Regions from separate parts of the Neobacillus camarae genome, predicted to be linked through region 3. Evidence: predicted binding sites of a transcription regulator. Region 3 holds the regulator's gene; each other region holds the start of a gene.
What was found. Region 3 encodes Rex, which represses fermentation and respiration genes when NADH is low (regulators of the CRP and FNR family bind a similar motif). Its sites were predicted from a motif close to TTGTGAAATATTTCACAA; they were not measured.

Region 1 (7,501 bases), on a different contig from region 3:
AACCCATTCCCATAGGGGAAGCAGTTAAAAAGATTATGGAATGTCCCGTAGAAGGGGCAGTCGAATACATACCGCTGGATCAGAGCTATGGACGGTTTTTGGCAAAGGATATCGTGGCCACAAGTGATGTGCCGCATTTTGACCGGGCCCCATATGACGGATTTGCTGTCAGGTCAATTGATACCATGCATGCCTCCCAATCAAACCCAGTGGACTTTGAAGTCATCGATCATATTGGGGCCGGAATGGTCTCGGATAAACAAGTAAAAGAAAACCAAGCTGTCAGAATCATGACAGGCGCGATGATGCCTGAAGGAACAGATGCAGTGGTCATGTTTGAATTGGTCCACCCTTTTGAGAAAGAGGAAGGACCATATTTTACCATCAAGCGAAGTTTTAAAAAAGGTGAAAATGTATCCTTTAGGGGCGAAGATGCCAAAGAAGGAGAGATACTTGTGAAAAAAGGAACTCTGATTAATCCTGGTATCCAAGCCGTCTTGGCAACGTTTGGGTACCATCAGGTTCCTGCTGCTAGAAAACCGGTTGTCGGTTTATTTGCAACCGGAACGGAATTGTTGGAAGTTGATGAGCCACTAATACCTGGGAAAATTCGCAACAGCAATTCACACATGATTGCGGCTCAAATTAAAAGAGCCGGAGGAGAAGTCCGTTATTTTGGAAAATTGCCGGACGAGTTTGATACCTGCTTCGAGGCCATAAAAAATGCTCTTAATAAAGTTGACATTTTAATCACCACCGGCGGGGTATCAGTTGGGGACTTTGATTATCTCCCTGAAATTTATGATAAATTGGGGGCCAAGGTCCTATTTAATAAGGTTGCTATGCGGCCAGGGAGTGTCACAACCGTTGCACAATCAAACGGAAAAATCTTATTTGGACTCTCAGGCAATCCTTCCGCGTGTTATGTGGGATTTGAATTATTCGCACGTCCGATTATCCGAACTATGCTATATTCAAATGCCCCTCACCTACGGAGAGAAGCAGCCATCCTTGAAGCGGATTTTCCAAAAGCCAATCCCTTTACAAGATTTGTCCGGAGTTCACTATATATTGAGTCTGGAAAACTGAAGGTTACTCCAAGTGGATTGGATAAGTCCAATATTATCATGAGCCTAGCCGGGGCCAATTCCCTAACTATTCTTCCGGGAGGGACGAGAGGTTATACTTCGGGTACCGAAGTAGATGTTCTTATGCTGGAAGATCAGACTGGCAGTGAATGGCCTTGGTGACCCCCATTATTTTTCAGGTCGTCGGGTATCAAAATAGCGGCAAAACCACTTTCATTGAAAAACTGATTCAATATTTGACAGAGCAAGGAGTTAAAACGGCTGTGATTAAACATCATGGCCACGGCGGCAAACCGGATATTTCAGGAGAAAAGGATTCCACCAAATATCTGAAAGCTGGTGCCATTGTGTCCAGTGTTGAAGGGGGAGGCAGGCTCATCCTGCAAGCGGACTATTCAGGTTATTCTTTAAAAGAGCAAATTGATCTAATAAGTATGTTTCATCCAGGTGTGGTCCTCATTGAAGGTTACAAGGAGAAAGAGTACCCAAAGCTGTTATTCTTGAGGAACACGGATGATCTTCTATTACTTGATTCGGTTCCCAATGTAGTGGTGATTGGATATTGGCAGCAACAGTTAGAACCTTTCATTCAACATTTAACTATCCCACACTTTTTCATACATGATGAATTGGCCGTTTGCCGGGTTGCACAATTGTTAAAAAATATTGATAAAGAAAATTCGCCGATTGGCTAGCCCACTCGGGTGAAAAAAGAGGCGTAGGTGCACTTATGCCTGAAAGTTATATACTTTCCTATCAGCAACAAAAGAAGGCTAGGGTCTTCTTTTGTTTTTTTATGTGACGTGGTTCACAATATCTCCCGCCGTGTTCGGTTATAGTAAAGAAAAGGAAGACAAGGAGTGTATGTAAAATGAAGCTTTTTATACCAAAACAGCATGGGGCATGGGCAATGCTGATTATTCCATTTTGGCTTGGGGTGATGGATGGAGGATTTGTATGGCAGCATATTCCTTTTTTCATAGGTTGGTTCTTTTTATATCTGGCTACCTATCCGTTACTTTTTTTATTCAAAAGAAAAAAAATGCGGTTTTATATCAAATGGTCATCCATTTATCTTGTTTTGGCATTAGCATTTCTTTCCTTCCCTCTCGTGAAAGATCCAACCATTATTTATTTTGGTTTTGCAATGATTCCATTTTTTGTGATTAATGCATATTTTTCATCCATTAAACGTGATCGAGCATTTCTAAACGATATTAGTGCCGTAGTGGCATTTTCCATGGCGGGACTGGCCAGCAGTTATTTTGGTTCCGGAACGATTACACTCCATACCATTCTTTTTTCATGGCTATCATCGATATTATTTTTTATCGGCAGTACTTTTTATGTAAAAACTATGATTCGAGAGAAGAACAATAATAAGTATAAATGGATATCATGGATTTATCATATACTTGTGATGATTGTTACGCTGGTATTGGGGCAGTTGATCGTGGCCTTGGCATTTTTGCCAAGTTTAACAAGGGCGTTTTTATTTTACGGGCGGAAGCTCTCACCTAAACAGATAGGTATATACGAGATTATAAATTCCGCCATCTTTTTCATCATTATGGCAATACAAATTCTTATCAATTAAAAAATCGGTCTTTTATGAGACCGATTTTTTTAATTAACTTTGCAAATTTCAATAGGGCAGTCCTCACAGTCAATTTCTTTTCGTAAATAGTGGATATCATGAATGGTAATGGTCCCTTTTTCAATGGAGATAATGCCGGATTTTCGCAGCTCACTGAGTAACCGATTAACGACTTCTCTTGATGTGCCGCAAAAATTTGCCAATTCTTGGTTTGTTAGGGGCAAATCAATGTGAATCCCTTTATTTGTTTTGATTCCATAGCTATTACTGATTCTGATTAATGTCGAGTACAGTGCCCCTTTTTTGCCATGTAAAACCAAGTCGCGAAACTTTGTTTGGGTTTTCCGGTATTCCAGGCTAATCCATTGGATGAATTCAAGAGCAAGTGGAAGGTTCATTGAAAGTTTTTCCTCAAGGTCATTTTTCATAATTACAGCCACAACACCGCTTTCAATCACTCGACCGCTAAACATGTGTTTGGGTGAAGAAGAAAATAGGTTGATTTCTCCTGTGAAATCTCCATAGGAGCACAGTTTTAATGTGAGTTCCCTGCCATCAGGAATCATTTTGCTAAGCTGCAGAATCCCGCTTTGAACAATATATAATTCATCCGCCTTCATTCCTTCTTGGAATAAAAACATTCCTTTTTCCATTTTCCTTGTATGGTGGACGGTCTCGAATAGATGGGCTAATGTAACGGGTAGGTCTTTAGTTAACTGCATACGAATAACCACCTTTAGTGAGATATCCCAAAATTAACAAACAAAGTTGGATCTCTCTAGAAATTACTATAATTATATTGTTAATGAAGATTAATTGGCAATAATTGTTGAATAAGTTCATACAATCGTCAAAACTGTTGTATTATTCCTTGGGAAATATTATTTCCGTATAGTGAAAAAATACAAGAAATTCCTTTAATGGACTTATGCCAAACGGAAATAATATGAATGTAAGTTAAGGAGGGAATCGAATGGGCCAAAATCGTCAATTTCGTTCGGGGCAAAAAGCCCCTAATAACGGCATTTATATTGAAGTGGGTGACACTGGAAGCCCGGTCGTCAATCCGAAAAGGATCAAGCTAAAAGCCGGGGAGCGTTTTCCTGAAACAGCCAATGACGAAAGAATTTGGACATACGCACGAAAACCATAAAGTAAACAAGTCATCCATCCGGATGGCTTTTTACATGCGTAGGCTAATCAGTGCCAGGTGAGCGAATGATTAACAACATCAATTTAGGTTTCTTTCTTGAATAGGCTTAACTAAATTTTACATTTAAATATCAAATGTTTTATAATGAAAATAGGTCAAGAAAGGTCAAAGAAGGTGATATGTCATGGATTTGAATCGAATGACAGAACGGACCCAATCAGGATTAATGGACGCCCAAACACTGGCAATAAAAAATAATCATCAAGAAATTGACGAACCCCATTTATTCTTATCATTAATGGGCCAAGAGGATAGTTTAATTACGGCCATCTTAGAAAGAGCAGGCTTGCCTTCTAAACAAGTTCAAAATAAATTAACAGATATACTCGCAAAAAAGCCGCAAGTTACCGGAGCAGGTGCCGAACAAGGGAAATTGTATATCACTGGGAAGCTCCAAAAACTGCTGGTCAACGCGGAAGAAATCATGAAAAAATTTTCCGATGAGTACATATCGGCAGAGCATATTCTTTTGGCAGGCACCCAAGCGAACGAATCGGATTTATACAAGGTGATCCGGTCTTTTGGCATTACTGCAGAAGATATATGGAAAGCTGTCAAGGAAATAAGGGGGAATCAAAGGGTGACAACGCAAAACCCGGAAGCAGGTTATGATGCACTAAAAAAATATGGCAGGGACCTTGTGGCTGAAGTGAGGGCAGGTAAACTCGATCCGGTTATTGGCCGGGATGCGGAAATCCGCAACGTCATCCGCATTCTATCCCGAAAAACCAAGAATAATCCAGTTTTAATTGGAGAGCCAGGGGTAGGGAAAACAGCGATTGTGGAAGGACTGGCCCAGCGGATTGTTCGGAAGGATGTTCCGGAAGGCCTAAAGGATAAGACGATATTCTCTTTGGACATGAGTTCCTTAATCGCTGGAGCCAAATTTAGAGGCGAATTTGAAGAAAGATTAAAAGCAGTTTTAAATGAAATTAAAAAAAGTGAAGGGCAAATCATTCTATTTATTGATGAAATTCATACGATTGTCGGTGCGGGCAGAACAGAAGGAGCCATGGATGCAGGCAACATGTTAAAGCCTATGCTTGCACGAGGAGAATTGCATTGTATTGGAGCTACCACACTTGACGAACATCGGAAATATATTGAGAAGGATCCGGCGCTCGAACGCCGCTTCCAACAGGTGCTTGTCCAGGAACCAAATGTCGAAGATACCATTTCCATTTTACGTGGATTAAAAGAACGATTTGAAGTGCACCATGGAGTAAAAATCCATGACCAAGCCTTGGTGACGGCAGCCACTTTATCTGACCGGTATATTACGGATCGATTTTTACCGGATAAAGCGATAGATCTTGTCGATGAGGCTTGCGCGATGATTCGAACGGAGATTGATTCCATGCCGACCGAGCTAGATGAAGTAACCCGGAGAGTCATGCAATTGGAAATAGAAGAGGCAGCTTTGCTTAAGGAACAGGATGATATCAGCAAACAAAGGCTGCAAACACTACAAAAGGAATTGGCGGACTTACGGGAACAGGCAAATGCAAAGAAAGCCAAATGGCTAGATGAAAAGCAGAAAATCCAAAAATTGCAGGAGAAACGAGAACAGTTGGAAAAATTACGGCGTGAGCTTCAGCAGGCAGAGGATAAGTACGATTTAAACAGGGCAGCTGAGCTTAGGCACGGTCTAATCCCCATGGAGGAAAAAGAACTGAAAGAGCTCGAATCTGCGGCGGAAAACGATAACCGGCTTCTTCGCGAGGAAGTGACCGGAGAAGAAATCTCATCAATCGTTTCCAGGTGGACCGGGATTCCCCTCGCTAAATTGGTCGAAGGGGAACGGGAAAAATTACTACGTTTGGAGTCAATCCTCCAAGAACGGGTCATTGGCCAAAATGAAGCTGTAAATTTGGTAGCGGATGCTGTCCTGCGTGCCCGTGCCGGAATCAAGGACCCAAATCGTCCAATCGGCTCGTTCCTGTTTTTGGGACCGACTGGTGTTGGTAAGACGGAGTTGGCAAAAGCTTTGGCCGAGGCACTATTTGACAGCGAAGAGCATATCATTCGGATAGATATGTCTGAGTACATGGAAAAACATGCGGTTTCCCGCTTGATTGGTGCCCCTCCGGGCTATGTGGGGTATGAGGAGGGGGGGCAGCTCACGGAAGCAGTCAGACGGCAGCCATATTCCGTTATATTGATGGATGAAATAGAGAAGGCCCATCCAGAAGTATTCAATATCCTTCTTCAAGCACTTGATGATGGAAGAATTACCGACTCACAGGGAAGGGTTGTAGATTTTAAAAATACTGTTATTATCATGACATCGAATATCGGATCGCAATTTTTACTGGAGCGGTCTGAGGATGAAAGTGAAATTTCCGGATCCGCCCGTGAAAAAGTGATGGGCCAATTAAGAGCCCATTTCCGTCCCGAATTCTTGAACCGGATTGATGAAACAATACTATTTAAACCATTATCATTAGGTGAAATCAAGAACATAGTTGTTAAGATGTTAAAAGAATTGCAAAATAGATTAAAGGAACAGCAAATTCACATTACCATCGCTGAAGATGCGAAGGAATTCATTGCGGTTAATGGATTTGACCCAATATATGGCGCAAGGCCACTTAAACGGTACATTCAAAGAAATATTGAAACAAAGCTTGCGCGTGAAATCATTGCCGGGAAAGTGCATGACGGCTCGACGGTTCAAATATCCGTCGCGGGCGGCCAGTTACATTTATCCGTCAATGCTTAAGAAAAAGAGAAAGGTCTTCCCATTTACAAAAGGGAAGACCTCTTTTAAACATTATTAATGTTCATGGACCGGTTCGTTTGGAATGATTGCAGTGATAATGAAAATGAAAATGGTCACAACGACAGAAAGAATAGCACCAGTGACTAAGTTAACTTCTACACCTGACATGGAACTAACCACATATGTTAGCATTTCCGTTAAAAGAAAAGTCCAGAAAAATGTCCAAATAACCCGCATAATATTCACCTGCCTAATTTACTCCATATAATATTACCATAAGAAGTTGAAATAATAAAACAATTAATAAAAGGAAATGGGGAAAAATAGGCAAATTTCCTTTCAAATTATGGGGTTAATCATACAATATATGGTGAGGAAATATGTAAAAGGAGTTATACCAATGGAAAGTCGGAGTTTTCTAATGGGCACCCAATGGAATATTGTCTATTACCCTGAAAAACCAACCGGATTTGGGGTCCTAGTGATTGGCGATGAAAGGCATTTTGTGGAAGAAAATAAATGTTTTTGGGCACAAAATGAAGGGAAACTGGCGATTATTAACGAGTTGAAAGAAAAGGGATACACGATATTTTCCTCCAATCTGTATGGGCGCAACTGGGGAAGTGATGCAGCGGTAGAACTGGCAGAACAACTTTACCACCACGTCATTAGAAGTGAAATTTTAAACAACAAGATTCATATTTTAGCAGAAGGAATGGGTGCGTTAACGGCAGTGAAGCTAATGCAAAGAATCTATAGCAATATTCGATCGGTCTTACTAATCAATCCAATTCTTTCATTAAAATACCATCTGGAACAAGAGAAGGAACATAAGTTCTTTTATAAAAGGCTAATTCGTGAATTAGAAGACGCCTTTCAGA
Region 2 (7,501 bases), on a different contig from region 3:
ATCCACATCCGGGAGCTGTTCCAGGATTTCCAACCCGACCGTACCTTGGCCGGCAATAATGGCTTTGTCATCAAATGCATGCACAAAGGTTGCCCCCATTTTTTCCTTCATTCCTAGTGCATGGGCTAGGGCGTCATCAAACACATTCCCCTCTAATACGACTTCCGCCCCATACTGTCTGGTGGCTGATATTTTACTAAGAGGGGCCCCTTTTGGCATGACAATCGTACAGGGGTTTCCAAGCATTGAACTGGAATAAGCCACCCCTTGGGCATGATTACCGGCAGAAGCGGCGACTACTCCTTTTTCCAGCTCCTCTTTCGATAATGAAGTAAGCTTATTATAAGATCCTCTTACTTTAAATGACCCAGTCTTCTGTAAGTTTTCAAGTTTAAGATACACCTGATTATGGTGGGAAAGGTTGCTGAATGTTTGTGAAAAATCAAGTGGCGTGGTATGGACTACCCCCTTCAACTTTTCTCTAGCAGCAATAATATCTTCCAAAGTGACCAATTTCCAGACCTCCTAGAAACCTTTGTTTGGTATTAGAGTGTACTGGAAAAAATAAACTATTCTGTTTGAAGAATGAAAAAAAAAACACTTGAATCTATAATAACGGGTTCGGTTTATGAGTACAAAAACTTAATTAGAGTATCAATTTTAGGTTCAAATCACATATGATTTGGACCTTTAATTTTGTTGGTTTAATAATGTCTCTAGCGATTTATCGTATTAAATAACATCACAATTCACATACTTTTCAGCAGAGTGACATTAGCTTTTGTCATATTGCTAAATAGTGTTAATTTGGCTGCTAATATATCTGTTAATAAATGGATACTTATAAAGAAAAAAGCGTGCCGTTTAGCGGGCTTTATACTTTTAAAACCATTCTTAGTGTTTTTAGGGTATGTCCATCAAAGTTATCGTCAAATTCAGAAACAACTTTGAACCCCTTTGCCTTGTAAAACGTTGTTCCAATGGTATTGTCTTTTTCAACATTAATAAAAATCTCATTTATACCTTCTAGCTTTTTTATCCCTTCATTAAGCAACGCTGTCCCTATGCCTACACTTTGATATTCAGGGTTTAAATATATTGCTGCGAGTTCCGTTTTTCCATCTTCTTTTACGGGAGAAAAGTTGACAAATCCTACAATTTTTCCATTAGTTTCTGAAACCCATATAAATGAATTGTCTAATCGGTTCTGCATCATTTCATCATTATAAGCGGCTTTTAAGAAACTTTCTTGTATCTCAAGAGGAATAATCTCTTGATATGTACTATTCCAACTTGTTTTAGCAATTTGTTGTACTTGTGGAATATCTTCCATTTGCATCTCTCGAATAATAAATTCCATTCAAATCAACCTTTCTTACCATAATTGAATACAAATAATTTTCCCATTATAAAATTTGTTTCGTTAATTTGGTTAATCCCTTTTTAAAATTATAGGAGAAATGAAAAATGGAGCATTATTCTAAGTAAATGCTCCATTTTGATTGCTAATTTTACTGTTAATTAATTGATAATTTTGTGTTTATTTTGGTTGTTATTTGATATGCTATTCGAAGTTTTGTACTTCAAATCCGAACCCGTTAAATCTATTTCCAGCGTTTTTCAAGGACAATCGTTATTCCACCTTATCTTTCAAATCTGCAAACCATTGTTCCGTTTGTTCTGGTGTCTTTGCATTGATAAAAAGATTTTGTTTGGATGTTTCGATATAAATGTAAGGCGGGGAATTTTTTCGGATAAACAATAAGGCATTTCCGTAATTTTCCACTTTAAATTTCCCCTTTAACATGGTGGAAACCCCAAATCCATTCTGTCTGTAAGTGACCTCCGGCATTTTATCCAGGAGTTCCACCTGCTTTACATCCTGGTAAGACCATTTATCCCCATAAGGGCCAGTAATTTCAAACGTTTGTTTCTGTAGTGTTAGCTGATAATCTTTGTACCCCTGGTACATGATAACCCCGATTAAGGCCATGACTGCCACAAAAAGCGAGGTCGAGATCAAATAGCTTTGTTTTCTCTTTCTTGGCACATCATATCTTGAAATATAAATAAAGCCACCCAAAAGGACAAGAACCATATAACCAAATTGAATCTCGATCACATACTTAAATGAGGTAAAAACCAGTGGGAGCAAAATAAGCATCCCGACAGCCGTAACCAGCATCAACTTACCGGTTCTTTGCGGTAAGCCATTTTCAATCAGCTTCTGCTGCTCTTCCTTGGGCCGTAATGCAAACCCTGAAAGCAGTGAATAAGCTTTTTTCTTGAGAATCGCCCATGCTAAAATCCCAAATAACAAAATCATCCCTACTTGAACGATCACCAGCACCCACATAAATCAAGGTCCCCCCTGGTGCAAGGCCCTCCACACTTTAACTCAGTACAGCAATGGGGGCCTGACCCCTCACAAATTGTTCACATTTATTTGCTTCCGGTTTTTGCCATCGGTTTTACTGCCTTAGGTATGTTTAATGGTGTGATTGCTTTTTTATAGGCATGGTAGTAGGCCATGGAGATGAATAGGACTCCGCCTACAGCGTTTCCTAGGAATACTGGAACGAAGTTTTCAAGATATTCTGCCCATGTGAAGTGGCCAGCAAAAATGGCTGCTGGAATCACGAACATGTTGGCGACAACGTGCTGGAATCCAACGGCAACGAATGTCATGGTTGGAAACCAAATGCCAAGGATTTTTCCGGACATGTCCTCTGCCCCGTAAGAAAGCCAAACGGCCGATGCCACTAGCCAGTTACAGCCAATCCCTGAGAGAAATGCCTGAAGAAAGGTAGCGTCTAATTTATGCTCTGCTATATCGATTGTTTTACTTAAAAACGGTTCTGCTTCCGTTAATCCAACTAAATGTCCAAAGACATAGGCAACAAAGACAGCCCCAACAAAGTTGCTGTCAGTCACTAGCAGCCAGTTCCATGCAACTTGCTTTAACGTGACTTTTTTAGCCAGCTTTGCCATCGAAACAGCCATCATGTTACCGGTCAAGAGTTCTCCCCCTGCAAGCAGTGTCAAAACAAGCCCTACTGGAAACAGGGAAGCTCCTATTAAACTGCTAAGTCCCTGAAGATCACCAGGTAGTGTTGCTGTGACACGGATAAACAGCAAATACCCCAAAGCAATAAAGGCACCTGCTTCAAACCCTAAGATCAATGTTCTTAATGTAGGATATTTGGCTTTCTTTGTTCCATATTCAGCAGTGATTTCCATAATTTTATCAGGTTTACTATACGCCATAACCATTGTCTCCCTTATGTAAAATAAACTTTGTGAAATAAATAACATATTCATTTTACCTTACATAAAGAGAAAACAATGTGAACGTTTTGGTAACATTATAAACTGCCTATTAGAATCTAGATGTTTAATAATTTTTCTTGTGAATATTGGCTTTCAATCAATCCTATTTTTTCGTAGAGTTGTTTATTAACAGGTACCTCTACTCCGTGTTTTTCTGCTAATTTTATGACTGCTCCCGAAAACAATTCCACTTCACTGTATCTTTTTGCTTCAACATCTTGAGCCATTGAGGGTTTCCCATCCGGACTTAATTTGGCAAGAACCTCCAACCAATAATCCAAATCCGCTTCTGTTAAGGGAATCCCTTCTTTAACGGAAAGGGCGATGACCTCACGCATTGCAGCGATCATCGTTTCCCTTGCTCCCCCCTCTCTTTGAATCTCACCATAATCGCTTTGATAGACAGCCACCGTTTGATTGACCCCGACGTTCAGCATGAATTTTCCCCACAGCCGTTTCAGCATACCGGAATCCAGCTGGTATGGAACTCCTGTTTTATTAAAAAATTCAGCAACAGATTTCATCCGGTTGGTAATGATGCCCGGCTCGCGTTCACCAAAGCAGAGCATTCCCATATGATCATATGTAAGCTCATTTCCTACCTTTACCGCATCCATCCCTTGGGCAACACAATACAAAAGCTTATCGAGCCCATAGGCTTTCCCAATGATTTCTTCACTAGTAATCCCATTTAATGCCGAAAGGATAATGGTGTTTTCTTCAACATGGTTTCTAACTTTTTGAATGGCATCCTGCAGCCCATCAAATTTCACGGTAAAAATAAGCAAATCGGCCGGCTCGCATGCTTCATTCGGTGTTACATATTGAAAGTCACAGCGTTCCCCGTTACAAAAAACCCCTTCTTTTTCATAACGATTTTTACGCCCTTCATCAGCAATAATTCGCAAATCAGCTTTTGGCATGTTTTTGGATAATTGATGTCCAAATAAAATCCCCAGTGCACCCAATCCAATAATTGAAACCTTACGAATCTCCAAAACGAAACGAATCCCCTTTCTGATGGCTTATCTATTGAACTCTAAGATTATTATACGTTTCAGATAAATTGTTTTCAAAAATATAAAAATTTTGAAAACCTGTATCTCTCATAAGTTTTTCTGTTGTAAATATTCCTTAATAGCCGGTAATACTTTTTCAAAATACGGTGGAACATGCTGGACAAACTGAGTCTTAGTCATAATCTGTAAAAACTTCATCCTGCTTCCATCTTCCTGTACTTTAAATCCCTCCACGGGAACTCGTTCAAGTTCCCCCAGCCAAAGTTCAAAGAACGAGGAAAATGGAATCCGGGAAATTCCTGAGACTTCTTCCTCCTGCAGGATAAAATCCTCTAACTCCTGATGGGTCTCATACAAAAACACATGGGCATGTTCATTATCTTTTAGATTTTCACTAATGGCACTGTAAGAAACAATTCCTAAAGGAACCAGGTCTTCCATTAAAAGGTCTATGCCAATCTCTTCTTTTACCTCTCTGATTCCATCCTGGACGGTCTCTCCCTCCAATAAATGGCCGGCTGCCGTAATATCCAAGAGGTTGGGGTAATCTTTTTTTCTGTGACTGCGGATTTGTAAATAAATATAGTCAACACCAGCCACATGGCCAATGAACCAGCAATGAAAAACCTCATGCCAGAGTCCAAGCCGATGGGCATCAGCCCTTGTGGCGGCCCCCACAAAATTTCTGTCCTTATCAAAAATTCTTAGCATTTCAGTTTCCATATAGATGTCTCCATTATGTTTTTAATTTGCTTTTAATATGCGTTCCGCGCCTTCGACCAGGCTATCGATCAATTGGGCTGCATGCATTCCTTGCTGTAAAAGCCTTGTTCCCTGTCCGGCCCAAAGTGACATATATCCCGGATTGTTTTGTTTCGCCGCTTCCCTGCGGATATCACCTGTTAATGTGTTTTGGGTAGGAAAATCAGCCGGGGAGATGCCTGCCGCCTCGTATGCATTTATAAATTCATTTTTTATTCCTCTTGCGGGTCGACCTGAAAATACTTTCGTTACGACCGTACTTTCTTCGTTGCTGTTGATTAATGCCTGCTTATAGGCAGGATGTGCCCCTGACTCCATTGCCGTTAAGAAAGCTGTTCCCATTTGTACACCCTGTGCCCCTAATGCCAAAGCCGCAACAAGACCCCGGCTGTCCATAATTCCACCGGCAGCCACTACCGGTACTTTCGCGGCGTCCACTACTTGTGGTACCAGAGAAAACGTCCCAATCAATGCCCCGTTGGTCTTTGTTTCTATTTCAAAGGTTCCCCGATGCCCACCGGCATCACTTCCCTGTGCCACTATGATATCCGCCCCGTTTTCCTCTGCGATTAACGCTTCCTGAACGGTTGTGACCATCGAGGTTATTAGAATATTCTTTTTCTTTAATTCTAATACTTTATTACTCGGAAGCACACCAAATGCAGTTGAAAGGACAGGTACATCTTCTTCCAGAATAATGCTGAACTGTTCTTCAAAAAAATTGGCCGTTTTTACTGGTTCGGAGCTATTTTCAATTTGCAATTTTTCCCTTATGGCGTTTAGAATCTTTTGTGAGTCTTCCATACCGTCATACTGGTCAGTCCAATTTGTACAAAACAAGTTAACGGCAAATGGATGATTGGTTTTTTCCTTGATTTTTCGGATGGCAGACCTCATGTCTTCAGGCTTCATGTAGGCCGCCCCCAATGTTCCGAGACCGCCAGCGTTGGACACATTGGCAACAAGTTCAGGGGTTGTCGGACCTCCGGCCATTCCAGCTTGAATGATAGGATAGGAAATCCCCAGGATGGTGCATAATTCCGTGTTTAGCTTCATGTGATTATACCTCTCTATGCTTTTTCCAAGATTTATCTATTTCTATTCTACCTAACTTTTATTCTAAAGAAAAATAAGTATTAGTACCTCAATGTGGATTTTTGCCTATTGATGAAGGAATATCACAAATTCATCGTGAATACATTAGATAAAATTTATTATGTATTGTCTATGAAAGGATGCTTTAGATGACAAATAATGAGTTTAAAATGATTCGTGTCCCTATTCATACACCAACCATCATGCCCCATACGACGACAAACTGTTATTTAATTGGCAATGAGCAAGAATCCCTGTTGGTGGATGCGGGCTATGACCTGCCGGAAACGAAGCAGTTATTAGAAGAAGCCATAACTAAAAACGAACTTGCCGTGCCAACTAGCATTGTCCTTACTCATTCCCATCCAGACCACGCCCCAGGAGTGCGGCAATTAACCCACTGGTCCCCTACCGTTTATTGTCATCAAGAAGAAGAACAAGCGACCCTTGATGCGATTTCGCCATGGACCAAAATTGCTTTTTTGCGAGATGGTGACGGTCTCAAGGTCGGGAATGAGAATATTACTGTTTTACACGCCCCAGGTCATACTTCAGGTCAATTGAACCTTTATATTCCCTCTTTGAAGGTGCTGATAGCGGGTGATAACATTGTTGCGGAAGGCACGTCATGGATAGGGCCGCCAGACGGCGATATGGGTGATTATTTGCAAACATTAACAAGACTAAAACGGTTAGATATAACTAAGATCGGTCCAGGTCATGGCGGCTGGGTGGAGAACCCTTATGAACACATTGAGTTTGTCATCAATCGGAGACTGCATCGTGAAAACCAGATAAAAAGTTTGCTATCAGAACATAACCAGCTAACCTCTGAAAAACTAACAAGAATGATTTATCAGGAGCTCCCCATCCCAGTGTTTTTGAATTTGCCAAACGAACAACGGAGGCTCATTTAGCAAAATTAATGAAGGAAGGCACCGTGTCCTTGCAAAATTCTATTTATTTTTTAGTTTAATAGTATTATTTTCACAGAAAATGGGCACTGAAAGACCAGTGCCCTGTTTTTCTTTTTATGTTACCCATTTAAAAAATTCAGGATCGCTGTTCGATAGATTTGCGTGGTGATACCCAATTCTTCAGTATCCACATATTCATTGACATGGTGTGGAATCTCACGGTCGCCGGCACCAGTGGTCACAATCGGGACGCCGGCCAAATGCAAGAATGTTCCGTCCGTCGCGCCGGGAACACCATTATAGACCGGTTCCTGCCCAGTGACTTGCCGGTAGGCCCCTGCAATCGCCGTCACAATCGGATGATTGGAGTCTGTTTTC
Region 3 (7,501 bases):
TCCTTTTGCACAATAAGCTTCCCTTTTATATTGACTTCCTCTGCCTGCAGTTTCCCGCCAATGACCGCTTTACCAGACACCTTTGCCGTTTTGGCCAATACATTGCCGCCAACTTTTGCTGTCCCTTCGACCGTAAACAGGTTGGTTTCTAACGACCCCTTCACTTTCCCGCTTCCGCTAATCTTCGCTTTATGGGAGATCACATTTCCATTGACGCTGCCTGAACCGTTGCATTCGAATTCTGAACAATCAATATCTGTGTTAATCGTTCCCGTGCCGTTTATCGTTACATGGTCAAATTGGCCCCCGTTGGCAGAGCCGAATCCATTGAGTGTCAAGTCGCCTCTTTTTTTCAGTTCCATACTGATTCTCCTTTATCATAATTTCGATTTAATTTCTTCGGCACATGCCATCAGCTTCAGTTGGGCCGCAACCTTTGTTCCAGGCTCGAAGTAAAAGCTTTCTGCGTTGACCACCAGCAGACAGGAAGAGATCCCTAGTTTTCTCATGATCACTAAATCACAGCTCTTCTGCTTGATCACAGTCCGATTTTCCTTCATCACCTGAAGCAACAATTTCCCTTCATCCATGCTGATTTCCCCTGACTGAAGCAGCTTCTCTAAAACATACACTTCAAGGATGCGGGAAAAATCTAGAACAGGGCCGCCTTTGTCGATATCTATATAAATGTTCATAACTGTTTCCGAAACAATGTTACGTTTCAATAACTCGTCTTTGCTTAATTGTAAATCGGATACATTTGGCGAAAGCATATCTGCCAGCTCATCCAAGGAAAGATTCTCTTTCATGGTTTGGATTTTCTCAATCCGCTGCAAAATCTTGTCTTTCGGGAAAAAGGTTTCCTGTCCGGTAAAGGTTGATTTCCTTATAAACCACTCTTCCGGAATCAGGTCCTTTCGCTTCCAGCGATACAGCTGACCGTACGAAATTCCGGCAAGCTCCAATAAATCTTTTTTGGATATTAACTCCTCGCTCATAAGTAAAACCCCTTTCTTAATCACAGTGTAACATAACACTGTTACGCTTGTAAAACCCATTTCAAAAAAAAATGGCGCCAGCAACCTGCACCAATTTCCCTAGTTTATTGTATTTCCGCTAAAGCCACTTGCTGGTAGGCCTTAAAGAAAGAGTCACAGAATTGATCCCACGCTGCGGCGGCTTCCATGGATTCCTCACTCACCTCACCGATGACTGGTTTTTGTAATAGGTCTTCAAGCTGATGGGAAAATGACCTGATCACCTCTTCCAGGGCACCTTCTAAGACACCGGCCACAAAATCCTTCGGCGGATACCAGTCGGCCACGCGCTGCAGGTCACGAAAGATTTGCGTTAACAACAGGTTGCGCGGTCCCTCCCATTGTTCGTTGACCACCACATCCCGGAAAATCCGCGGCAAGGACGAGAATTCTTCCATGACCCCGTGGCCGGCAAACACAGAGATTGCGTCACGGAGGATCTCCGCACCTTCATTGGTCGCACAGATTTTTTGCAGCAAGACAAGTTCCCTTAGATTGAATAATTTTTTCCGAATTTCGAGTGGCTGGTCGGAATGAATCCCGGGATTTAGAGGCTTTTCCAGCTTTAAAAATGAGTCATAGATTTTAAATGCCCCCGCGGTTGTCCTGTGGGCAGCGTTTTCGATTTTCTTTAGTTTGCTGGCAGAGAGCGGATAGTCTTTCACCTTTTTCCCGAACACGGTCCGAAAATCTCCATAGAGCTTGGCTTCTCTTGCAGCCCTTAGCATAAAGCCGGCACAGGCAATGCCGATTTCTAATCTCGATAAAGTTAAGACAATTCCCACTGCGACAGCTATCCCCTTGTCCTTAGGCCCAATTGGATAGGCGAGCGCTCCGTTATATTGGATTTCCGCCGTCGGGAGTTCGGCTGTACCAAGTTTCCATTTGATCCGGTTGATGTCGTAACTATTGCGTTTTTCCTTTTCTTTATCGCCTGGAAGCCAGGACGGAACGATAAAGGTGGAGACCTTAGTGGTGCCGGCTATTTTGGCGGTGACCACGGAATAATCAGCATGGGCAGCTGAGCAGAAGAATTTATTGCCATATAGCCGATAATGGCTTCCTTCTGGCACCGCCTCCAATACATTGGCCGGCAAATCGGACCCGCCCTGGATTTCCGTCATAAACTGAGCACCGATTGCAAACTCCCCGTTGATGCCTTCTTTTGTATGTTGGAGGATTTCTTGAAGCTCGGGGATTTCATCATTTGGAAACTGCTCTAATAGGGCGACTAAGCCATGGGTGCAGGTTAGCGGACAGGTCACGCCCGCTTCTCCAAGCTGATGAATTAACATTCTTTTGACAAAGCTTTCCCAAGGATGCCTTTTGCTTGAAAACAGGCCTTCTCCAAATATTCCTTGTTCGAGTTGAAGGGTTTCCATCGGCCGGACGATTCGATCAATCCGGTGGTTAAACGCGTCGTAGTGAAGCATGTAGGGACGGACTTCAGGGCGGGCAATTCGTTCGGCCAATTGATTCCATTTGGTTGATACAGTTGGGGAGAAAGTTTGCAGGGTTTTATGGATATCTTCGTACTGGGATGCGGCGAATTTTTTGACGGCTTTCTGTAAGAATGGCTCGTCCCGGTACCAGTCAAGGCTGGCACGCTTTTCGAGGAATTCATCAAAGCTATAAGAATTGGCTCCTCTTGTGGCAGCGTCCTGGGAAGCGATGTTCATTGAATGTCACTCCTTCTTATTGGGAAATTTTACAAATATTCAGTTTTATTTTAAGCTGGGAAAAGGGTAGACGTCAATGTGAGGAATGAAGATGGGGTTTAACAGGATGGGGAATTTTCTTTATAGTAAGGTTCTGGGCGGTTCATGAAGACAAAACTTGCTGATTTCCGTGATTCTTGTCCTCATGATGGCTTTATGAGGACAAAACTACGTTCATTACTGCCTTTTCTGTCCTCATGACGGCTCCATGAGGACAACATCCTGTTTATTTCTTTATTTCCTGTCCTCATGACATAATTAGGACTGATCAGCTCGCCATTAAAAAAGGAGCTGCATAAAAACAGCTCTCTTCCTAAATTCTCTCTATTGTTGCTGGGTTCTGCGATACTGGTATTGTCTCCATTGGTAGTGAATAAAACAGCCGATGCAAAATCCCAGGATAGCGACAAATGCAGCAATCATCACCAGCGCTGAAAACACATAACCGAGTGTAGTCCAGCCCAGCACAAAACTGAGAAATCCTATCCCGAGACAAGACACGGCAATCTTTTGGTTAAACTGCTGCTGCTCCCAGTCCTCCGGAATATAGGATTTGGGATCCTTCTTCAAAAAAAGCTTTGCTATTTGCATAACCGGATTAAATCCGAATAAAAGACCAAGTATTCCTGCAGTAAATGGGATCAACAAAATCCACTCATAACCAGTCACCCAGGTTAAGAGAACACTAATCACAATCACCCACTGATTGGTTTTCACAAGCGGACGTGGGATTGAACGAACTGCTTCTGCCATTTTAATCCCGACCTTTCTTATTTGTTTTATAGGTTTATATATATTTTAATCATTTCCCCCTATTTTGTATAGAAAAACTTATCGCTCAAATTTTAAAAAATACATACAATCCTACTAACTGTTATACTTAAATAAAAGATACAAAGTTAAGGACGGGGTCTCTATGATCAAAATTATCACCGATAGCTCGGCTGATTTGCCGAAACATTTAATCGAAAAATACAATATCACTGTGGTCCCGTTGACCATCATGATCAACAACGAAACCTATTCGGAAGGGGTCGACCTGACACCGGATGAGTTTTTTACAAAAATGTTCAACTCCAATGAGCTGCCAAAAACTTCTCAGCCTTCACCAGCCTTGTTTGCTGAAACCTTTAGCCGATTCAACAGTGATGACCAGCTGCTTTGCCTGACCATCTCATCCGGCCTGAGCGGTACCTATCAATCCGCCTCGCTTGGCAAAGACCTGTCAGATGCGAACGTCACGGTGTTTGATACTCTTGCCGGATCGCTAGGACATGGATTGCAACTTATCCGCGCCGCGGAACTCGCCCGTCAAGGACGGACAATGGACGAAATCCTGAAGGAGCTTACCGATTATCGTGAAAAAATGACCATCCTGGTCCTTTTAGATACGTTGGAAAATATCGTTAAGGGCGGCCGCCTCAGCAAATTCCAAGGCTCGTTAGCCAAGATTCTGAATATCAAAGTGATTTTAGAAAGAGTCGAGGGTGGAAAAGTGGAAATCAAAGAGAAGGTTAGAGGCAAGAAACGGTTTCACAACCGGACGATGGAGCTCATCCAAGAGCAAAGCAGCGATTTCTCCCATACCGTATTCGGGATTACCCATACCGGAAACACAGAAGAAGCCGAAGCGATTAAGCAAGAGCTTATCGAGAGATTCCATCCAAAAGAAGTCATTGTGAACTACATGGGGGCCACGATGGGAACATATGCCGGTAAGGGCGGCATGATTATTTCTTTCTAAAATGCTTTGTTCACTGATTTTTTTTACTCTGTTGATTGAAGTGGAAATCAACAGCCATATTGAGCAATGCCTTCAAAAAAAAAACAGACCTTTTCCGAAAAAAGGCCTGTTTTTCCTATTCTTCCTCTGCCTCTGTCTCATTCGCATTTGGATAATGCTTTAAAAAATAAACCAATGACTGCAGTTCGACCGCTAAATCGATATGATGAACCCGGATTGACGGCGGCACATTCAACCGCGCCGGTGTGAAATTTAATATCCCCTTCACATTGGTTTTCACCAGCCGGTCTGTAATTAGTTGAGCAACCGGAGCAGGAACGGTTAATATGATAACAGGGATATCTTCCTCCACTAAGTATTTTTCCAAATCATCCATGGAGTGAACGGGAACATCCCCTATGGAAGTCCCGATTTTATTCGGATCCACATCAAATGCACATTGAATTTTCGTATTATTGTTTTTCATAAAATTGTAATGCAAAAACGCCGTTCCCAGATTACCGACCCCAACTAGGGCAACCTTGGTCAATTCGTCCTGATCGAGGGTTTTACGAAAGAAAGTCAGGAGATAATTGACATTATACCCGTACCCTTTCTTCCCTAAAGCTCCAAAATAGGAGAAATCCCGGCGGATAGTTGCTGAGTCCACTTTTACGGCTTCACTTAGTTCTGCCGAAGACACCCTCTGTTTTCCGGAGGCATGCAAATTTTGGATAAATCGATAATATAAGGGCAGCCGTTTTGCTGTTGCCTGTGGTATTTTTGCTGTCTCGTTCGCCATACTCCTCACCTCTCTAATTGATTTATCTCTTCTCTAATAAAGTCTCCGTTTTTTCCTCCGGTTTTCTTTACTAAATAGGTTGGACCGATAACCATCCCTTTATCGACGGCCTTGCACATATCATATACGGTTAAAGCACAGGCCGACGCAGCTGTTAGCGCTTCCATCTCGACGCCAGTGCTTCCTTTGGTCTTTACTTCGGTTTGTATCGATAATTTATACTGATCCGCATCCTGTTGCTCCCATGAGAAGTTAACATTCACTCCGGTCAGAGGAATCGGGTGACACATCGGGATAATGTCCCATGTTTTTTTGGCGGCCATGATAGCTGCTACCTGGGCAACTGCCAAGACATCGCCTTTCTTCATTTCATTATTGGTCACTTTTTGGTAAATCTCTTTGCTGACAGTAATGCTGGAGTTGGCAAGCGCGGTACGAGCTGTTTCCGGCTTATCACTAACGTCCACCATCTTTGCCCTGCCTTCTTCATTAAAATGAGTAAATTCAGCCATTTAAAAAGCCTCCCAAAGGAATAATACTATATTTTCACGATTCTGTCTGTGAAACTTTGCACGAAATCGCTTATTTTTTTTTCCAAAAGAAACACATTCCCGAAAACCCGCCGTTTATTGCCGACCTTTTCGGAATAAGGTACACTATTTATAGGTAATTGAGGTGAAAAAATATGATTTTATTACAAGTGAACCAACTGGAAAAATATTATGGCGCTGAACTTATTTTATCGAATATAAAGCTCGAATTACAAACCCGTGACCGTGTTGCCCTTGTTGGACGCAACGGTGCCGGGAAATCGACATTGCTGAAAATCATTGCCGGCCATCTATCGCATGACGGCGGGGAAATCATCAAACCGAAAGATGTTTCCATCGGCTATTTAGCACAAAATACGGGTTTGGAATCGAACCTGTCGATTTGGGAGGAAATGCTGACTGTATTCGAGGACCTGCTTACCATGGAAAAGTCGTTAAGAAGACTGGAAGAACAAATGGCCGATCCTGATATTTTCAACAATCAGGGAAAATACGAACGGATCCTTAAAGAGTACGATCTGCTCCAAGTGAGTTTCAAGGAGCAGGGCGGCTATCAATTTGAGGCCGATATCCGTTCCGTGCTTCACGGACTAAATTTTCATGACCAGTCGCTCATCATCTCCAGCCTGAGCGGCGGCCAAAAGACCCGGTTGGCCTTGGGCAAACTGCTTTTAACTAAACCTGATATTTTAATATTGGACGAGCCTACCAACCATCTGGATATCGAAACGCTCTCCTGGCTTGAGCAATATTTACAGGGATATGACGGAGCCATTTTAATCGTTTCCCATGACCGGTACTTTTTAGATAAGGTCGTGACCCAAGTTTATGAACTGTCGCGCCGGCAAATGCAAAAGTTTACCGGCAACTATAGCGCCTATCTGGATCAGAAGGCTGCCAATTACGAACGGGACATGAAGTTGTACGAAAAGCAGCAACAAGAAATTGCCGCCCTTCAGGACTTTATCCAAAGAAACCTGGCACGGGCTTCGACCACCAAACGGGCCCAAAGCCGACGCAAGAAACTGGAGAAAATAGATGTCATGGATCGTCCGGCAGGCGATGAAAAGTCGGCCAACTTCTCCTTTGATATTGAAAAACAGAGCGGAAATGACGTGTTAACGGTGGACTCCCTTGCGGTCGGTTATCATGGGGAAAAAGTGTCAGAGGGAATTTCCTTCCGTGTATTTCGCGGGGACAGCATTGCCCTTGTCGGACCAAACGGGATTGGCAAATCGACCCTGTTGAAAACCATCATTAAAAGGCTGCAGCCCCTCGCAGGGACTGTCCAATATGGGACCAATCTTTCCATTGGTTATTATGATCAGGAGCAGGCGAACTTAACTTCCAATAAACGTGTTTTAAACGAGTTGTGGGATGAATATCCGCTCAAGCCGGAAAAAGAAATCCGTACCGTTTTGGGTAACTTCCTGTTTTCCGGTGATGATGTTTTAAAAACCGTCACCTCATTAAGCGGCGGTGAAAAAGCCCGGCTGGCCCTCGCCAAGCTGATGATGGAAAAAGCCAATCTGTTAATCTTGGACGAGCCTACCAACCATTTGGACCTCGACAGTAAGGAAATTCTCGAGAACGCCTTGGTTGAGTATCCAGGAACCATTTTATTTGTTTCCCATGACCGGTATTTTATCAATCGGATTGCCACTAAGGTA
Region 4 (7,501 bases), on a different contig from region 3:
TTTGGGAAAAATTGCAGTTCTACCTGATTTCCATAAAAATCGAAAAAATCCATGATAACCCCTCACAATTATGATACCCTCATTATAAACGAAAAAAAGGAAACCCTATAGAGTGGATTTCCTGTTTCTAAAACTGCTGTGGCAAAATATTCATGGTCTCTATATGTTTTTGTGCCTCATGATCACCCAGTTTATACAGCATTCCGTAAATTTGCTGGATTCTTCCGTCGTATTCATCATTTTCACGGTCATAATGATATTGGACATATGGGACATGTGCCCTAAAGAAATTCTGCCATTCTGTAGAATAGTTTTGATTGAATAATTCACGAAGTTCCGTTATCTCATCGTCGGTAGCTTGAATTTTATAGCTCCACGTGGAAGCGGTAGAGCTCTGGGAAATCTCACCGGTTCCTACATCGACATAATAGGTCTGCTTCTGTTCCATAAAATCACTCATCCCCTTTTTAATAGTAATTCACAAATAAATAAAAATTATTCTTTGTCAAATTTCGATACATTTTTTAGAAATGATTAATATATAATAATCATACACTACAAAGATAACAGACTTTTCAGTTAATTTTCACACTTATGAATTTCCTTTTGGTGGAGACATTAAGGAGATAAAAAATTATTTGACGGGGAGGTGAACGAAATGAAGTTAGTGGATGAATTATACGAGATGTACCGTAATAAACTGACCGGCGATGAAGAAGATATCGACATGCTGGCTTTTGCCTTTCTCGAGGAGATGTCCCATGGAGACCTACTTGCCTTAATCCAAGATATGGATAAGCAGGAGCTATATAATTTAATGGGGATTTATTTAATTGAAAGCTTAAAAGGGAAGTTTGCACAGGAAAACTATGGCCAACAGCGCATTTCCACTTATTACCCCCGCAATATTCATTAATGTACATAGCGAAGAATCGTGTCACCCATTAGGTGTCCCGCTCAAAAATGTATGAGTGCGGACACCTTTTCTTTTCATCACAGAATTAGGAATCATGTTACAATATGGGTAAAAGGGGGAGATGGCATGTACATCATTTTAGTCGTGGGTGTAATTATTGTATTGGCCGTTTTGTTACTGGCAGTTTTAACAACATCCAAAGCTTATTCCTACAAGCATACGGTTGACCCGATCGAAAATAACCAATATGCCGGCCAAGAAACAAGTGAGGACCAGCAAAATAAGAATGTATAAAAAAAACTCGCCTGAGGCGAGTTTTTTTATATTATTAGGCAAATACCTGCTCAAGCTCTTCTTTGCTGTGCTCCAGCCAGTAGCGCATCAGCCGCTTGGCCCCTTCCAAATCATGGAGTTTAGCTTGACCGCATTGCTTTTCGTTAGCTGCTGGGATTTCAGTGACCTCAAGGGCCTCTTTCATTGTATCTTCTAATAGATCAATAATTTCTCTTACGGATGGCTCCCCACTGACAACCAGGTAATAACCGGTTTGGCAGCCCATTGGCGAAATATCAATAATATCAAAATGGCCAAATTTTTCGACATGCTTGCGAATATTAAACGCCAGCAAGTGTTCCAATGTATGAATGACATCCGGTTTCATCGATTGTTTATTCGGCTGGCAAAAACGGATATCAAATTTATTAACAACGCCGTCACTGCCGACCTTATGAACGCCGCAATGTCTGACATACGGAGCTTTAACGGCATTATGGTCTAGATCAAAGCTTTCAACTGAAGGCATCTCAATCACTCCTTTTCACATCTAATCTCTATCATACTATAAATTCAGCCATTTTTCATCCGTTCAAATCTTTCCGTTTTAGACGGAAACCCTTTGATATGGTATCTTAGAGAGAAGAGGAAGTGAGTTTGACCATGCTGAAAAAATTTTTTATCGGCCTAATTCGTTTTTACCAGGTTGTGATTTCACCCATAAAACCGCCAACATGCCGTTTTTATCCCACATGCTCCCATTATGGTTTGGAAGCTATTCAGCGGTTCGGCGCCATAAAAGGCGGGTACCTGACGGTTAAACGGATTTTAAAATGCCATCCGTTTCATCCTGGCGGACTAGACCCGGTTCCGGAGAAACGGAATCAACCAAAGAAAAATTAGCTGTCATATCCATCCACAACCAAATCAAGCTTACCTGTATGGGGGTCAATAACCAAACCATGAACAGGAACTCCTTTTGGCATCAGTGGATGCTGTTTGATTGTGCTAACACTGTGCTTAACACTTTCCTGTACGTTATCAAAGCCATGCAGCCATTGTTTAATGTCAATGCCGGAATATTCAAGTGTTTGAAAGGTTCCGTCCGCTATTCCCCGCTCTTTCATCGTTGAAATGACCGGTTCAGCGTGCAACCCGTTCATCCCGCAGTCATGATGGGCGATGACCATCACCTCTTTAGCCTGCAATTGATATACCGCAATTAAAATACTCCGCATAATGCTGCCGAATGGGTGGGAGACAAGCGCACCCGCATTTTTAATTAATTTGGCATCTCCATTGCCCAGATTAAGCGCTTTTGGCAATAATTCAAGCAGCCTGGTATCCATGCAAGTCAAGATCACCATCTTTTTATTCGGATATTTCGTGGTTTCATATTTTTCATATTCCCTGTCATCCACAAATTTTTTATTAAAGTCCAGCATATCCTTTAATATAGTAGTTTGTTCCATACAAACTCTCCCTTCCATCCTTTATATAAAGAATACATAAAACCCAGGCTAAAGACAATTTTTCCACTTGCATTTAAGCCTATTATCCTGTAAGATACAAAGGAAATCGGAATGATTCCGTATTAGCGTATATTTAATTAAAAATTTTTCGAAAATAAATCGTAATAAATCCGATTTATAAGAAAGGCATTTCCCAAAGTCGATAATCTTTTACGCTTTACTAACTAAGGAAATTAAGGAGTTCTTTATGAAAAGACTTATTCTCTTGCTGGCGCTTATTTTACCATTCAGTTTCTTTTTGTCATCCTGTGCACAGGATGAAGGGACCACAAAAGAAAGCAAGAATGGATTAACTGTATATTCAACTGTCTATCCCCTTCAATACTTCACTGAACAGATCGGCGGTAAATACGTTGACGTAAAAACCGTTTACCCTCCAGGTGCTGATGAACATACCTTTGAGCCATCACAAAAAGATATGATGAAGTTGGCGGATGCTGACTTATTTTTCTACATCGGTCTGGGACTGGAAGGCTTTGTGCAATCGGCAAAGGATACATTAAAGAACCAAAATGTCACCATGGTGCCCGTGGCAGACCGGCTTGAACTGCCAAAGAATACGTCTGCAGCTTCCGATGACAGTGAGGACGATGAACATGGCCATAATGTGAACCCCCATGTCTGGCTGGATCCGGTATATTGCAAAGAAATGGCCGCTGTAATCCGTGACTCACTCATAAAAAAGATGCCTAATAACAAAGAATATTTCAATGACCGTTACCAAAAACTGGCGGGAGAATTAGACGACCTGAATCATCAGTTTGAGACGACTATTTCCCAAGCAAAACATAAGAAAGTCATCGTGACTCATGCGGCTTTTGGGTATTGGGAGCAGCGATACGGGATAGAGCAGCTCAGTATCTCAGGGTTATCAACCACAAATGAACCCACACAAAAACAGCTTGAGAAAATTGCTGCCACGGCTGACCAGGAAGGGCTGCATTATATTCTGTTTGAACAGAATGTGCAATCACGATTAGGGAAAGTCATCCAAAAAGAAATTGGCGCCCGCTCCTTGCCGATTCATAACCTTGCCGTTTTAACCAAAGATGAAATCAACAAGAAAGAAACGTATTTTACCTTAATGGAACACAATCTTAATACCTTGGATAAGGCTCTAAATGATTAATACGCCTCCCCGACCCGGGAGGTTTTTTATTGTCCCATGAGGAAAATTTTACATATTGTACTTAATAATGCTAACACTAAGGGGGATTAGTTGTAGAAAGGAAGATGGCGGAATGAATGATTTACTGATTGCCCGGAGTTTATTTGGCACAACCATGGGTTTTCATATTATTTTTGCGACTATTGGAGTAGGCTTGCCGTTTATGATGCTAATGGCCGAATTGCGCTATCAAAAAACAAAGGATATTGAATATGTAGTCATGGCAAAACGATGGACAAAAGCGTTTGCTGTCCTATTGGGAGTAGGCATTCCTACAGGCACGATTGCGGGGACGCAATTGTCATTACTCTGGCCCGGATTCATGGAAGTCATAGGAAAAGTTATGGCTCTTCCTTTTCAAATTGAGATTTATGCCTTTTTCATCGAGGCTTTATTTATGTCCATTTACGTTTATGCTGCAGAACGGATAGCTCCGTGGATGAGGATTGCCAGCTTGATTTTTGTAGCCATAGGAGCGCTTAGCTCTGCTGTGTTAATTACGAATGTCCATGCCTTTGAAGGAACTCCGACTGGGTTTCGAATCGAAAACGGAAAAATTACCGATGTGGACCCATGGGCCGCCTTTTTCAACCCAAGCTTTTTTGTCACTGCAGGCCATGTCTCTTTATCGGCTTATATGACAGGGGCTTTTATCGTAACGACCGTTTCGGCATACAAAATGTTAAAGGCAGAGGCTGGATCGAGGATTTATCGGTTTCATCAAAAAGCATTAATGTTAAGTCTGGTAATTGGCGGGATATTCTCGTTGCTGACAGCCTTAAATGGCCATGAATCCGCTCAATATCTTCATAAATACCAACCGGAAAAACTTGCTGCAGCGGAAGGACTGTTTGAAACGCAATCTTATGCCCCGCTTACTATCGGCGGCTATACAGACAAGGAAACCGAATCCGTCAAATGGGGAATTGAAGTTCCGTGGGCGCTTAGCTTTTTATCAGGAAATCGATTTGATACTGTTGTCAAGGGACTCCATGAATTTCCTGAGGAGGAATGGCCGCCACTGTTTATCCATACCTTATTTAATGCCATGGTAGGTGTTGGTTCCTTGCTTATCCTCATTTCATTTTTAGGTCTATTTATCAGAAAATTTTTTAAGAGGGACAGGTTTCCCAAGTGGCTCATGTGGCTATATGTAGTCTCCGGCCCACTCGCCATTTTAGGCATTGAGTTTGGCTGGATTTTTGCCTGCACCGGAAGGCAGCCGTGGACGATTTACCGAACCCTCTCTACTAAGGATTCGGTTACAACCGCTGCTAATCTTGGGATTTTATTTATCCTATTTGCAATCGTTTATGTAATTTTAGCCGTGGCTGTCCTATTTGTATTGCGTTATTATTTTAAGAAAAATACCGTAATCGATGACCTGAATCGCGCGGAGCAAAAAGGGGTACCTCTATTTAACTCGAATTCATAAAGAGGTGTAACAGTATGCTGGATGCTTATTTAGCGGTAACCGTACTTTGGGGGTTTGTATTTATTTATGCCGTAATGGCAACGATGGATTTTGGCGCCGGATTTTGGTCAATGTTTTATATTAATCGAAAAAAGACAGGGGCCACCAATATTGCCAACCGGTACCTATCCCCCACCTGGGAGGTTACGAATACATTCATTGTGGCATTGGTCGTAGCCGTTTATAGCCTTTTTCCAAAAGGAGCCTATACGCTCGGAACCATTTTGTTAATTCCGGGGTCTCTCATTCTGTTGCTGTTAGCAATTCGCAGTGCCTTTTTAGTTTTTTCAAACATCGTACAGGAATACAGAAAGCCACTTACCTACATTTCCGGAATATGTGGGATTATCATCCCTGGACTGCTTATTAGTGTATTGCCCATCACTCACGGAAACTTTGTCGATATAACGGACTCCAAGCAGACTTTAGATTTAATTGGATTATTTACAAGCCCAAATGAGTATGCTTTCTTTGGGTTTGCCATTACGAGTACCCTGTTCCTTTCTTCCTTATTATTGGCTGACTATTCAAAGGCATCAGAGGAATTTGAGGCATACCAAATTTATCGCCGGGATGCCCTCTGGATAGGACCTGTTTCATTAGTAATGGCTTTTCTTATCATGTTTACTCTTAAAGCCGAAGATGCCTGGATTTACAAAAAAATGATGGACGATTTACCTGTACTATATTTGTCATTAGCGTTGTTCTTGCTAGGTGGTCTCGGTCTTTTTCTCCCCTCACCCGGAAGAAATGTAAAAGGGCGGCCGCGTCTATCTGTTATTGCCATTACAGCGCAGTATTTAGCAGCGAGTTATGTTTATGGAAAAGCTCATTTACCATATATCGTTTATCCGGAAGTCACCATTCATGAAGCATTTACGGATCCTAATTCCTTTCGGGCGATTTTTATTACCTACATCGTCGCTTTTGCCATTTTGTTCCCAGGCTTTGTCTACTTTTGGAGTTTGTTTATGAATGACAAACGCTACCTAAGGCAAGGAAAAGTCTCTGGCTCTAAAAAATAGGACTCCCTTATAATGACAGGAATGGTTTTGCCACAAACTTCACAAGCTATTGTTGTATCCCATACCAAGGAGTGATACAAAAATGGCTAAAGATGTTCTATGTGAAGTAAACAATTGCACATTTTGGGCTGAAGGAAATCAATGCAGCGCTGACCAAATCTATGTTGTCTCCCATACTGGTGAAACGGCCGATACCATCAGAGAGACGGACTGCAAAACGTTTGAACCTGTAGATTTATCATAACTATTATTAGCATATAATCTTAAGGGAACCAGCTTCATAGCTGGTTCCCTTTTAAAACGTGAAAGTCTTCTTGTGTATCAGGGTCTGCTCTAGACGCTTGCTGTTGATTTCATAACCAATCCCTGGTGTTGTAGGAACAGCTATCATGCCGTTTTCTACTGTAACCTCCGGAGATATGATATCTTCATCCCAGAATCGATTGGATGCAGAGATATCCCCCGGAATCGTAAAACCTGGCATGGAAGCTAGAGCTATGTTATGTGCCCGGGATATCCCGAATTCAATCATGCCGCCGCACCATACCGGTATGCCTTTTTCATAACAATAATCGTGAATCCGCTTTGCCTCATTTATGCCGCCTACACGGCCTACTTTTATATTAATGATTTTACAGCTCCCGTATTCGATGGCCTTTCGGGCATCCTCAAAACTGACAATGCTCTCATCCAGACAAATAGGCGTCTTAATTTGTTTTTGCAACATGGCATGTTCAATCAGATCATCGTATGCCAATGGCTGTTCAATCATCAGCAAATTCAGCTCATCAAGCGCTTTTAGACGGTCGATATCTTTCAATGTATAAGCGGAATTAGCATCTGCCATGATTGGCAACTCCGGATAAAGGCGCCTAATTTCTGATAAAAAGGTATAATCCATAACAGGGTTAATTTTTACTTTAATTCGCTTGTACCCGTCAGCAAGATATTGCTCAATTTGCTCCCGCGCTTTCTTCATCGAATCAGTTGCAACTACTACTCCTGAAGGAATCCTTTCCGCAGTGCCGCCAATTGTTTGCGCCAGTGATTCCGAGTGCTGTTTGGCAAATAAATCCCACAGTGCAGTCTCAATTGCCGCCTTGGCCATATTAT

Region 1: ACY8D0_RS02795 (YwiC-like family protein) is a predicted target of Rex. The motif match lies at 1,885-1,902, and genes of this name have one in related genera.
Region 2: ACY8D0_RS25855 (formate/nitrite transporter family protein) is a predicted target of Rex. The motif match lies at 3,298-3,315, and genes of this name have one in related genera.
Region 4: ACY8D0_RS14775 (cytochrome ubiquinol oxidase subunit I) is a predicted target of Rex. The motif match lies at 3,887-3,904, and genes of this name have one in related genera.

Annotation. Positions count from the first base shown of each region.
Region 1 covers NZ_JBUCKX010000001.1:577,364-584,864, forward strand. The annotation lists gene ACY8D0_RS02785 (molybdopterin molybdotransferase MoeA) at 1-1,250, shown strand, start outside; gene mobB (molybdopterin-guanine dinucleotide biosynthesis protein B) at 1,238-1,783, shown strand; gene ACY8D0_RS02795 (YwiC-like family protein) at 1,960-2,685, shown strand; gene ACY8D0_RS02800 (Crp/Fnr family transcriptional regulator) at 2,715-3,407, opposite strand; gene ACY8D0_RS02805 (YjzC family protein) at 3,659-3,838, shown strand; gene clpB (ATP-dependent chaperone ClpB) at 4,023-6,620, shown strand; gene ACY8D0_RS02815 (YjzD family protein) at 6,675-6,857, opposite strand; gene ACY8D0_RS02820 (hydrolase) at 7,021-7,501, shown strand, end outside.
Region 2 covers NZ_JBUCKX010000005.1:198,183-205,683, reverse strand. The annotation lists gene ilvA (threonine ammonia-lyase) at 1-513, opposite strand, end outside; gene ACY8D0_RS25865 (GNAT family N-acetyltransferase) at 875-1,360, opposite strand; gene ACY8D0_RS25860 (DUF3784 domain-containing protein) at 1,634-2,356, opposite strand; gene ACY8D0_RS25855 (formate/nitrite transporter family protein) at 2,443-3,267, opposite strand; gene ACY8D0_RS25850 (ketopantoate reductase family protein) at 3,387-4,328, opposite strand; gene ACY8D0_RS25845 (NUDIX hydrolase) at 4,437-5,072, opposite strand; gene ACY8D0_RS25840 (NAD(P)H-dependent flavin oxidoreductase) at 5,094-6,167, opposite strand; gene ACY8D0_RS25835 (MBL fold metallo-hydrolase) at 6,356-7,123, shown strand; gene ACY8D0_RS25830 (M20 family metallopeptidase) at 7,243-7,501, opposite strand, start outside.
Region 3 covers NZ_JBUCKX010000004.1:170,385-177,885, reverse strand. The annotation lists gene ACY8D0_RS22285 (polymer-forming cytoskeletal protein) at 1-362, opposite strand, end outside; gene ACY8D0_RS22280 (YhbD family protein) at 378-998, opposite strand; gene ACY8D0_RS22275 (acyl-CoA dehydrogenase family protein) at 1,103-2,716, opposite strand; gene ACY8D0_RS22270 (DUF4395 domain-containing protein) at 3,080-3,508, opposite strand; gene ACY8D0_RS22265 (DegV family protein) at 3,672-4,499, shown strand; gene ACY8D0_RS22260 (redox-sensing transcriptional repressor Rex) at 4,615-5,280, opposite strand; gene moaC (cyclic pyranopterin monophosphate synthase MoaC) at 5,286-5,792, opposite strand; gene ACY8D0_RS22250 (ABC-F family ATP-binding cassette domain-containing protein) at 5,966-7,501, shown strand, end outside.
Region 4 covers NZ_JBUCKX010000002.1:1,479,677-1,487,177, reverse strand. The annotation lists gene ytkD (RNA deprotection pyrophosphohydrolase) at 1-53, opposite strand, end outside; gene ACY8D0_RS14810 (hydrolase) at 128-448, opposite strand; gene ACY8D0_RS14805 (DUF6154 family protein) at 659-916, shown strand; gene ytzI (YtzI protein) at 1,043-1,210, shown strand; gene ACY8D0_RS14795 (S-ribosylhomocysteine lyase) at 1,245-1,718, opposite strand; gene yidD (membrane protein insertion efficiency factor YidD) at 1,853-2,092, shown strand; gene ACY8D0_RS14785 (beta-class carbonic anhydrase) at 2,089-2,661, opposite strand; gene ACY8D0_RS14780 (metal ABC transporter solute-binding protein, Zn/Mn family) at 2,909-3,850, shown strand; gene ACY8D0_RS14775 (cytochrome ubiquinol oxidase subunit I) at 3,963-5,324, shown strand; gene ACY8D0_RS14770 (cytochrome d ubiquinol oxidase subunit II) at 5,339-6,388, shown strand; gene ACY8D0_RS14765 (DUF1540 domain-containing protein) at 6,471-6,632, shown strand; gene menC (o-succinylbenzoate synthase) at 6,684-7,501, opposite strand, start outside.